Regions from separate parts of the Tardiphaga sp. 172_B4_N1_3 genome, predicted to be linked through region 3. Evidence: predicted binding sites of a transcription regulator. Region 3 holds the regulator's gene; each other region holds the start of a gene.

Region 1 (3,277 bases), 1.6 Mb from region 3:
AGATTCCCAATCCGATCGATCCGCCCTCCGGCTGCACGTTTCATCCGCGCTGCCCGGAAGTGTTCGATCTCTGTCGCAAGGTGGTGCCGGATCTGGTCGACGGCGTCGCCTGTCATGCGGTCAACAAACTGATCGCGCCGCCAAGCGAGGCTGTCCCCGCCGCGCGGCGATAATTGCGATCAGCGTGCACTCAGATCAGGGTGTCCTGAAACGACAACGCGGCAGGCACCGCAGGGTATCGGCAACAGACCCCCACAGCACCCACCGCGAAATCATTCAGCCGACACTGTCGGCTGCAAGATCGGTCCGGCAAGATCACTGCGCATGAACGTCAGTGCGTCTCCGGACCCGATCCGATCAATCTTCTGCCGGCTCCTCGCCGTCACCGCCATCTTCGTCGCGCTCGATGGGACCGGCGAGAATCTGCTCGGCGATCAGGCCGGAATTCTGCCGGATCGAGGCTTCGATCTTGGCGGTCATGTCCGGATTGGCTTTCAGGAAGGCCTTGGAATTCTCGCGCCCCTGGCCGAGGCGCTGGCTGTCATAGGAGAACCAGGCGCCGGACTTCTCGACGATTCCCGCTTTTACGCCGAGATCGAGGATCTCGCCCATCTTGGAGACGCCTTCGCCATACATGATGTCGAATTCGACCTGCTTGAAGGGCGGTGCCAGCTTGTTCTTCACGACCTTGACGCGGGTCGAGTTACCAACGACCTCGTCGCGCTCCTTGATCGCGCCGATGCGGCGGATGTCGAGACGGACCGAGGCGTAGAATTTCAGCGCATTACCGCCGGTGGTGGTTTCCGGCGAGCCATACATCACACCGATCTTCATGCGGATCTGGTTGATGAAGATCACCATCGTATTGGATTTGTTGATCGAGGCGGTCAGCTTGCGCAGCGCCTGGCTCATCAGACGAGCCTGCAGGCCGGGCAGCGCGTCGCCCATTTCGCCTTCGAGTTCGGCGCGCGGCACCAGCGCAGCCACGGAGTCGATGATCAGGACGTCCACCGCGCCGGAGCGCACCAGCGTGTCGGCGATTTCCAGCGCCTGTTCGCCGTGATCCGGCTGCGAGATCAGGAGCTCATCGACATTGACGCCCAGCTTGCGGGCATAGACCGGGTCGAGCGCGTGTTCGGCGTCGATGAAGGCGCAGATGCCGCCCTTCTTCTGGGCTTCCGCGGCGCAATGCAGCGCCAAAGTCGTCTTGCCCGAGGATTCCGGTCCGTAAATCTCGATCACGCGGCCCTTCGGCAGGCCGCCGACGCCGAGCGCGATATCGAGGCCGAGCGAGCCCGACGAAATCACCTCGATATCCATCGACCGGTCGTTCTTGCCGAGCTTCATCACCGAGCCCTTGCCGAACTGGCGCTCGATCTGGGAGAGCGCGGCCGACAGGGCCTTGGTCTTGTCCATGGAGGATCCTTCAACGATACGCAGGGCAGTCGGAGTGGTAGCCATTGATCTAGCTCCTTATGAAGGGATTCGCGACAGGACAAACGGCAAGCGCCAAAGGATGGCGGCGCTGTTCGGGTTGAAAACAATGTACCCTATCTGTTCTATGTTCGCAATATGTTCTTTTGGGAATTTGGGTACTGGCCTGTTTCCGACCTCAGTGGCCTAGTTTGAAATCAACAGTGGCCTGATTTGATTCTTGGAGTGTTCGATGTCCGATATTGTGCGCGATCTATTCGACCGTTGGGAGAAGGTTTGGCATGAAGCCCAATACGACATAATTCCAAGCTGCGTGGGATCGCACTACATCCGGCATGACGAGAAAGGCGACCGGACCGTTACTCGGGACGCCTATGCAGCCGAATTGAAGACGGTGCACAAAGATCGGCCCGGGACCCGCGTAGTGGTCTACGATCACTCCTTTACGGATGACCGCGCATGGTTTCGATTCGCATTTGTATGGCCTGACCCTGCCACTGGTGAACAACGTAGCCGCGCCGGCATGCAGAGCTACCGGATTGAGGACGGCAAGCTTGCTGAAACCTGGATCACGCTGCTGGCCTTGGGCACCACATGGGCCGATGAGCCCCAAGAGCGTTGGACAGTGCGTAGAGCATAAGAAAAGGCCGCCTCAGTGGGCGGCCTCTTTCATTTTGTACCTTCGTTTCCAGTCCACGGCATATTTTGGCCCGACGCATAGCCGGGAGGCGGCGGAATTTGAGGCGTGGCGTCCTTATAGATCATCTTGAAGATGCTGGCGGCAGTATCGAGCCATAACTTGCGCTGCGGTTCTGGCCAAGCAGTTCCTGATGCGGGGAGTTCTTTTAGAAGCCCCTGAATGAATGGGTGCAGATCAGGCGGATCGCCATCGCCATTACCTTTGCCTCCCTTGTCGCCCTCATCAGAGGGTGGTGGTGGCGGCGGCGGGTCATCAGCTTTGGAGGCAAAAGCAGGCATCACCAAACGCGTTTTGCCATGCTCGAAGTACCCAGCCTGTTCGGCCGACCGTTCAAAAACTTGTCGGGCGCGACCCGTTTGTTTTTCGGCGACACCCAACCCGATCATGTCGCGCTCAAGCGCTGCAGCAGGCGGGAGAACGCCATTCTTATAGTTTTCGAAGATGGCCTTGTAGAGCGGGACATTCTGAAAGGCTCGCGCCCGCGCCTCTCGCTCGCGCTGGGGATCGACCATCATGCGCCCGAGGGGCGAAAGCTTGTGATGTCCGGACGTCGTTTCGATCACTCCAAACATGCGCGCGGCTGAGAGCTGCATGCGAAAGCCGCTGCTCTTGGGGCTCACGTTCATCCACGCGGACAATTGCGAGTCGTCGCAGTCGCTCGTCCCCGCATGCGAATGGATAGCCTGCGCAACCTCAAGAGCGTCACCTAGATTGTTGTACGGAAAACCGATGGTGGAACGCTGGCGCGCGTCGGCGTCGTCCTGCGCCGCATCCACTACACTGGTTACGTTGTCTCCTGACATGTGGCTTCTCCCTATCCGGTCGCGAGAACTCCGCTGAAACACACCATAAGGGTTCCTATCCACAACGTCAACTCTTTATCCAAAATTGGCAGACGGACCTTGACGCTATCCAATTTGTCTGCCAGAAATGGATTAACGCTGAGGTGACGTCATGACAACAGTTTGAGCCCCCGCCGCGCTGGCCGAGCGTCGGAGGGCACGGAAAAAGGAAAGGCCGCCCTCCCGGGGTTCAATCAGGGAAAGGCGGCCTTGCAATCGGCTTCAAGTTCTCAGGGATCGTCTAATGGTAGGACACCCGCCCCTACAAGTGTGGAGATGTCGGTCCGAGTCCGGCTCCCTG
Region 2 (3,277 bases), 4.6 Mb from region 3:
GGTGTCGACGCGATCATGACGACCGGCGGCACGGGGTTCACCGGCCGCGATGTCACGCCGGAAGCCATCGAGCCTCTGTTCGAGAAGCGGATGGATGGTTTCTCGATTGCGTTTCACATGCTGAGCCACGCCAAGATCGGTACCTCGACGATCCAGAGCCGCGCGACTGCTGGCACCGCCGGCGCGACATTTATCTTCTGCCTGCCGGGTTCGCCCGGCGCCTGCCGCGATGGCTGGGACGGCATCCTTGCCGCGCAACTGGATTACCGCACAAAGCCCTGCAATTTCGTGGAGATCATGCCGCGGCTCGATGAGCATCTGCGACGTCCGAAAGCGAAGGGCGCGTCGGTCTAGAGCACGAGCTCCCAGGTCTCGCCGATCAAATCCTGACCGAAACTGCGATGCGGCTCGGTGGCGACCAGCGCGAAGCCGGCATCCTGATAGATTTTTCGCGCTGCGCCGAGATTGCTCTGGGTCCACAGCGTGATCCTGCGATAACCGCATTGCCGCGCAAAGGCGATGGATTCCGTCACCATGCGCTGGCCGAGCTTTTGTCCGCGCGCCTTGGGATCGATCAGCAAGAGCCGAAATTTGGCGACGTCGTTGGATTCTTTCACGAGAAACAGCGAGCCGACGGGTGCGCCATCCATCTCGGCGATCCAGCAGCGTTCGCGCGTGGCATCGCATGATGCGACGAATTCTGCAGCGATGTCGGCTACCAGCGCCTTAAAGGATGCATCGAACCCGTATTCGGCCGCATAGAGCTCGCCGTGACTGCGGATGACCCAGTCGATATCGCCAGGCTGGAGATCGCGTAGCACTGCAGGCTGAACGGCATCGGGGGCTTGGGCGGCCATGATCAGGCGACGATGATCCGGCTGCGCAGCAATGTGCGTGAGGAGCGGCCGAGCTGGCGCAGCAACCGCGCTTCCGAGCGCCGGGCATCGGGCGCGTAGCCGCCGAGACGATCATAGTGTTCGCGGGCGATCAGCAGGCCCTGATCGGCCTTGGGTCCCGTGATCATCCGGACCAGGTGCTTCAGGCCATCGCGAAAATTGGTCTCGTCATAGGGCGAGCGCGCATAGCGGAAAATGCCCGCGCGGGGGCGGTTGCTGGTCGAGACGCGCTGGATGAATTGCTGGGTCTCCTCGATCCAGCCGGCATCGAGCACGGCGCCGGCATGGAGAAACATTAGCCAGGGCGAGCGCGCCTGCTTGGCGCCGGCGGCCATCGCCGCGGCGCGCGATCCCTGCGAGGTCAGGAAGCCGCAGCCCGCGACATCGGCGACACGTTCGATGACATCGGTGCCAGCGCGATCGACCAGCAGCACTTCGCGGATCACACCGGCAGCAGCGCCCGGCACCAGCGCTGCCAGTGTGGCAACAGCGGGCTGTTCGACGCCTTCGGTGGGGATGATCACGCTCAGCATGGGTGTCGGATAATACCTCTCAACAACGGGGTGGCCGCGTTATCGTTTCGTCATAGTCTATGCGGCACCGGCGGCTGCTGCAATTTCGGGGCGGTTCGACTTTCGGCCGCCCCTGCAAGGCGGCGGGAGAATGCACAGTGCCCCGGCCGTGTGCCACCCTATTTATGTTCTTGATTTGTTCCGTTTGTGCGCTATCGTGGCTTCATGAGTCGCCAGATCGCTGCCCTCAAGCACCCGCCGGTCCCGGCGCCCTCCGATAAGCCGGCGGGTGCGCTTTCCCCTTTTCCCGAGATCGCGGTGGCGATCGACCAGCAGCGGCGACGCGGCCGCGGTGCCCAGTCCAACGACAGCGGGCGCTACGAGGCCGAGGCCCGGGTCGCCTTTGATGACGGCTGGCAGAGCCTCGATGAATTGCCGCCGTTCAAGACGACTGTTGCGACGGACACCGCGCGCAAGGTCATCACGCGCAATGAATCGCCGGATATCGGCTTCGACCGTTCGATCAATCCCTATCGCGGCTGCGAGCATGGCTGCATCTATTGTTTCGCGCGGCCGACCCACGCCTATCTCGGTCTCTCGCCCGGGCTCGATTTCGAATCCAAACTGTTCGTGAAGCCCGATGCGCCGGCGCTGCTTGAGAAGGAGCTGGCCGCCGCCGAGTACGAGCCGAAGATGATCGCGATCGGTACCAATACCGATCCGTATCAGCCGATCGAGCGCGAGCGTCAGGTGATGCGCGGCATTCTCGAAGTGCTGGAGAAGACCGGTCATCCCGTCGGCATCGTCACCAAGTCGGCTTTGGTGACGCGCGATATCGATATCCTGGCGCGGATGGCGAAGCGCAATCTGGTCAAAGTGGCGTTGTCGGTGACGTCGCTCGATCCGAAGCTCGCGCGCACCATGGAGCCGCGCGCGTCGACGCCGTCGAAGCGGCTGGAAGCTTTGCGGCAGCTATCCGAGGCCGGCATTCCGACCACGGTGATGGTGGCGCCCGTGATCCCTGCGCTGAATGACAGCGAGATCGAACGGATTCTCGATGCCGCCGCGCATGCCGGCGTCAAGGAAGCCAGTTACGTTTTGTTGCGGCTGCCGATGGAAGTACGCGATCTGTTTCGCGAGTGGCTGATCGCGAATTATCCGGATCGCTATCGGCATGTTTTCACGCTGATCCGCGAAATGCGCGGTGGCCGCGATTACGACTCGCAATGGGGCACGCGCATGAAGGGCACCGGACCCATGGCCTGGATGATCGGTCGCCGCTTCGAGATCGCCTGCACGAAGCTTGGCCTCAACAAGCGTCGTTCGAAACTCACCCTCGATCATTTCGAGAAGCCGGCCGGTGCCGGTCAGCAACTGAATCTGTTCTAACTCCGCAGGTCTCGCAGCGTACGGAGTGGTGGAGAGGGGACGTTGGCAGGAAACCAGAGCCTGCCAACGTCCCTCTTTTCGATCTATAGAGTGAGTACAGGAGTGACACGCATGACGATGACGAAACCACCGGCGCCGATCGCGCGCATGACGGTAATCACGCTGGGCGTGGCGGATATGCGCAGGAGCATTGCGTTCTACGAAGCGCTGGGCTTTACGCGAAAGGCCCGTGCCTCTGGCGAGGCCATCGCCTTTTTTGACACCGGCGCCAGCGTCCTCGCGCTGTTTCCATGGGATCAACTGGCGCAGGACGCGACATTGCCTGACCATCCAAGGCCGCAGGCGTTTCGCGGCAGCACGCTGGCGTGGAATTGCCGCTCCGAAGGCGAGGTCGATGCGGTCCTCGCTTTCGCTGTCGATTGTGGTGGATCGCTTTTGAAGCCAGCGCGAAAGACCGATTACGGTGGCTATTCCGGCTAC
Region 3 (3,277 bases):
CGGCTGACGTCAATGATGCGATGTTCATCTCCGGCCTCGGTCATGTGTTGTCGATTTCTGGCTATCACATGGCCGTTGTCGCCGGCGTGGTGTTCTTTGCGATACGCGCACTGCTGGCACTGATCCCTGTCCTGACCGTGACATTCCCGATCAAGAAAGTCGCAGCGGCTGCGGCGTTATTCGCAGCACTGTTCTATTTGCTGCTGTCAGGTGCCGAAGTCGCGACACAGAGATCCTTTTTCATGACGGCCGTTGTGCTGATTGCAGTCATGGTCGATCGCCGGGCGGTGACGTTCCGTACGCTGGCGGTGGCAGCAATGGTTGTGCTGATCGTGGCGCCGGAAGCGTTGGTGCATCCGAGTTTTCAGATGTCATTCGCGGCGACGCTGGGGCTGGTCGCATTGGTGCAGATCGGCATGCCCGCGCTGTTTGCCTCGCCCGATCATTCCGCGACGGCGCGCGTGGCGCTATGGGGCGGACGCGAGATCGCGATGCTCGTGCTGGCCTCGCTGGTCGCGGGCCTCGCCACCACGCCCTATGCCGCGTTTCATTTCCATCGCGTCACGCCTTATGGCGTCGTCGCCAATCTCCTGGCGATGCCGGTGGTCTCGGCACTGGTTATGCCGGCGGGCATTCTCGGTTTGGTGGCCATGCCGTTTGGCTTTGACGGTGTGTTCTGGCGGCTGATGGATGTCGGCATCCAGTGGATGATTGTCGTCACGCAATGGGTGGCAGCCTTGCCCGGCGCCATCGGCCGGATGCCGGCCTTCGGGACGGGACCGCTGATATCAGCCAGTATCGGCATCATCGTGCTGGGATTGCTGCGCACGCCGTTGCGCCTCGCAGGGCTTGGTGTGCTTGCGCTCTCGATTGTCTGGGCGTTGCTGGTCAAGCAGCCGGATGTCCTGATTTCGGGTGACGGTCACAGCGTTGCGGTACGGGGCAGGGAGGGGCGCCTGCATATGATGCGCAGCGCCAAGGATGCGTTTCTCGCGAAGGAGTGGCTTGCCGGTGATGCCGACGCACGGCTGCCAACGGATGCCTCCCTCAGCCACGGTGTGTCCTGCGACCGCGACGGGTGCATCACGGCACTGGCCGATGGCGCTTTGGTGGCGCTGGTTTTACAGCCGGATGCCTTCACAGATGATTGCGAGAAAGCGGCGCTCATCGTCACGGCGCGACAATCGCCGAGAGATTGCAGGGCGCTGGTGATCGATCAGGATCGCCTGCAACGAAATGGTGCGGTGGGCCTGCACCGAACCGCGAATGGCTTTACGATGGATGCCGTGCGACCGCGTGGCCTGGACCGTCCGTGGTCGCGCGCAATTCCCGATGAGCCCCAGCAAGATCTGATCCAGAACAGTCGTCCACCGCAAAACCGGCCGGTGGATGCGACGCCGGCGGAAACCGATCTTCAACCCGAAGATCAGTAATCCGCCGAGGCGCAAATCTCAGTAGCGGCGATACAGGCCGATCAGCTTGCCCTGAATGCGCACCCGGTTGGGTGGCAGGATACGGACCTCGTAGGCGTCATTCGCAGGCTCCAGCGCGATCGACGCGCCGCGGCGGCGGAAGCGCTTCAACGTGGCTTCCTCGTCGTCGATCAGGGCCACCACGATGTCGCCGGTGTCGGCGCTCTCGTTGCGCTGGATCAGCACGGTGTCTCCGTCGAGAATGCCGGCGTCCTGCATGGAATCGCCGCGCACTTCGAGCGCGTAATGTTCGCCGGAACCGAGCATGTCTGCGGGCATGCTGATGGTGTGGCTGCGGGTCTGCAGCGCCTCGATCGGCGTACCTGCCGCGATCCGGCCCATCACCGGGATGGCAACTGTGCGGCCATTGTCATCATCGCCGCTGTTGCTGGCGATGCTGGCGGCCGAACGCACCTTGCCAAGCGTGCCTTCGATGACGCTGGGCGTGAAGCCGCGGCGGCCGGTACCGCCGGTGACCGGCGCGCCGAGCTCTGGCAGCTTGATGACTTCGATGGCACGGGCGCGATTGGGCAGACGGCGTATGAAGCCGCGTTCTTCCAGCGCGGTGATCAGACGATGGATGCCGGACTTCGAGCGCAGGTCGAGCGCATCCTTCATCTCGTCGAAGGAGGGCGGGACGCCGGCTTCCTTCAACCGTTGATCGATGAATCGCAGGAGTTCGTATTGTTTGCGCGTGAGCATCTGAAGCCATCCTCAGTTGACGGTGTCGGCCGCCGCGTGCGTTTCAAAGGGCCTTCGAACGGTGAGCCTCAATCCAGAGACGATCGTTCGAAGATCGGTTGCGCGAGTTCGGGCACTCTCAAACTACTCAAAGCCACAGAATCTCGAAACAAATCATGAACGAACACTATATGTTCCATATGTGTTCTGCAATGCTTAATTTGCCGTCAACAGAATGCACGTTGAGCGAGGTTTGAGGAGGCTGTTCCTCACCTGCCGTCGACCGCGGCGGAGATGGAAAATGCTTCCGCGGTCGCCTGGGCTACGCGGACGTCATGCGCCCAATGGGCGGCGGCGGAGTCGTGGAGCCGGTGGCCAGCGAGCGCTGAACCATGATCGTGTCGGCCCAGCGGCCGGAGCGATAAGCGACGCCGGGCAGCAAGCCGACGCGGGCGAAGCCGAAGCTTTCATGAAGGCCGAGGGAGGCCGTGTTGTCGGCATCGATATAGCCGATGATCTGCCGAAAGCCGGCCGCCGCGCACACGTCGATCAGTTCGCGCATCAACAGGCGGCCGATGCCCCGGCCGACATGTCCGTGGTGGATATAGATCGAATGCTTGACCGTGTAGCGATAGGCCGGTCGCTTGCGGAACAGCACCACATAGGCATAGCCGACGACCTCGCCGCCTTGCGTGGCGACGAGGTGGGGGAACCGCTTGCTGCGCAGGTTCTTGCGCCGGTCTCTGAGATCATCGGGCTGCGGCGTGTCGGCGTCGCTGACGCCTTCCTCGACGCCTTGCCGGATGTGCCGGCGATAGATCGCCAGCATGGCATCGACGTCGGTGTCGCGTGATGGTCGGATGACGACCGGCTGTTCGAGTTCCGTTGGCAAATCTGGCTCCTTACGTGCTCCCTATTCGGAGACCACGTAAGTGTAAAGCCGGATCCGGCCATTGGCGTCGACCTTGCGGTAGATGCCCTGGATCTCGACGTCGAAGCCCGGGAACGTGTTGAAGCAGGTCTCGAACATCCTGAGATAATCGATCATCGGCTTTGACCGTTCGGTGAGCCGTTCTCCGGGTACGATCGTGGCGATGCCGGGCGGGTAGACCACGAACGGCGTC

Evidence for each region. The regulator LexA, encoded in region 3, represses DNA repair genes until DNA is damaged. The targets are predictions, from matches to a motif close to TGTTCNNNNTGTGTTCNG.
Region 1: the regulator LexA is predicted to act here: its motif matches at 1,563-1,580, upstream of recA (recombinase RecA).
Region 2: the regulator LexA is predicted to act here: its motif matches at 1,595-1,612, upstream of AB7783_RS28080 (PA0069 family radical SAM protein).

Annotation. Positions count from the first base shown of each region.
Region 1 covers NZ_CP197238.1:2,952,897-2,956,173, forward strand. Annotated here, with positions in the region: gene AB7783_RS13970 (ABC transporter ATP-binding protein) at 1-173, shown strand, start outside; gene recA (recombinase RecA) at 358-1,461, opposite strand; gene AB7783_RS13980 (nuclear transport factor 2 family protein) at 1,667-2,074, shown strand; gene AB7783_RS13985 (hypothetical protein) at 2,104-2,937, opposite strand.
Region 2 covers NZ_CP197238.1:5,955,487-5,958,763, forward strand. Annotated here, with positions in the region: gene moaB (molybdenum cofactor biosynthesis protein B) at 1-354, shown strand, start outside; partial or broken gene AB7783_RS28070 (GNAT family N-acetyltransferase) at 351-830, opposite strand; gene AB7783_RS28075 (glycosyltransferase) at 860-1,429, opposite strand; gene AB7783_RS28080 (PA0069 family radical SAM protein) at 1,634-2,797, shown strand; gene AB7783_RS28085 (VOC family protein) at 2,915-3,277, shown strand, end outside.
Region 3 covers NZ_CP197238.1:1,387,586-1,390,862, forward strand. Annotated here, with positions in the region: gene AB7783_RS06250 (ComEC/Rec2 family competence protein) at 1-1,433, shown strand, start outside; gene lexA (transcriptional repressor LexA) at 1,452-2,174, opposite strand; gene AB7783_RS06260 (GNAT family N-acetyltransferase) at 2,476-3,045, opposite strand; gene AB7783_RS06265 (Orn/Lys/Arg decarboxylase N-terminal domain-containing protein) at 3,067-3,277, opposite strand, start outside.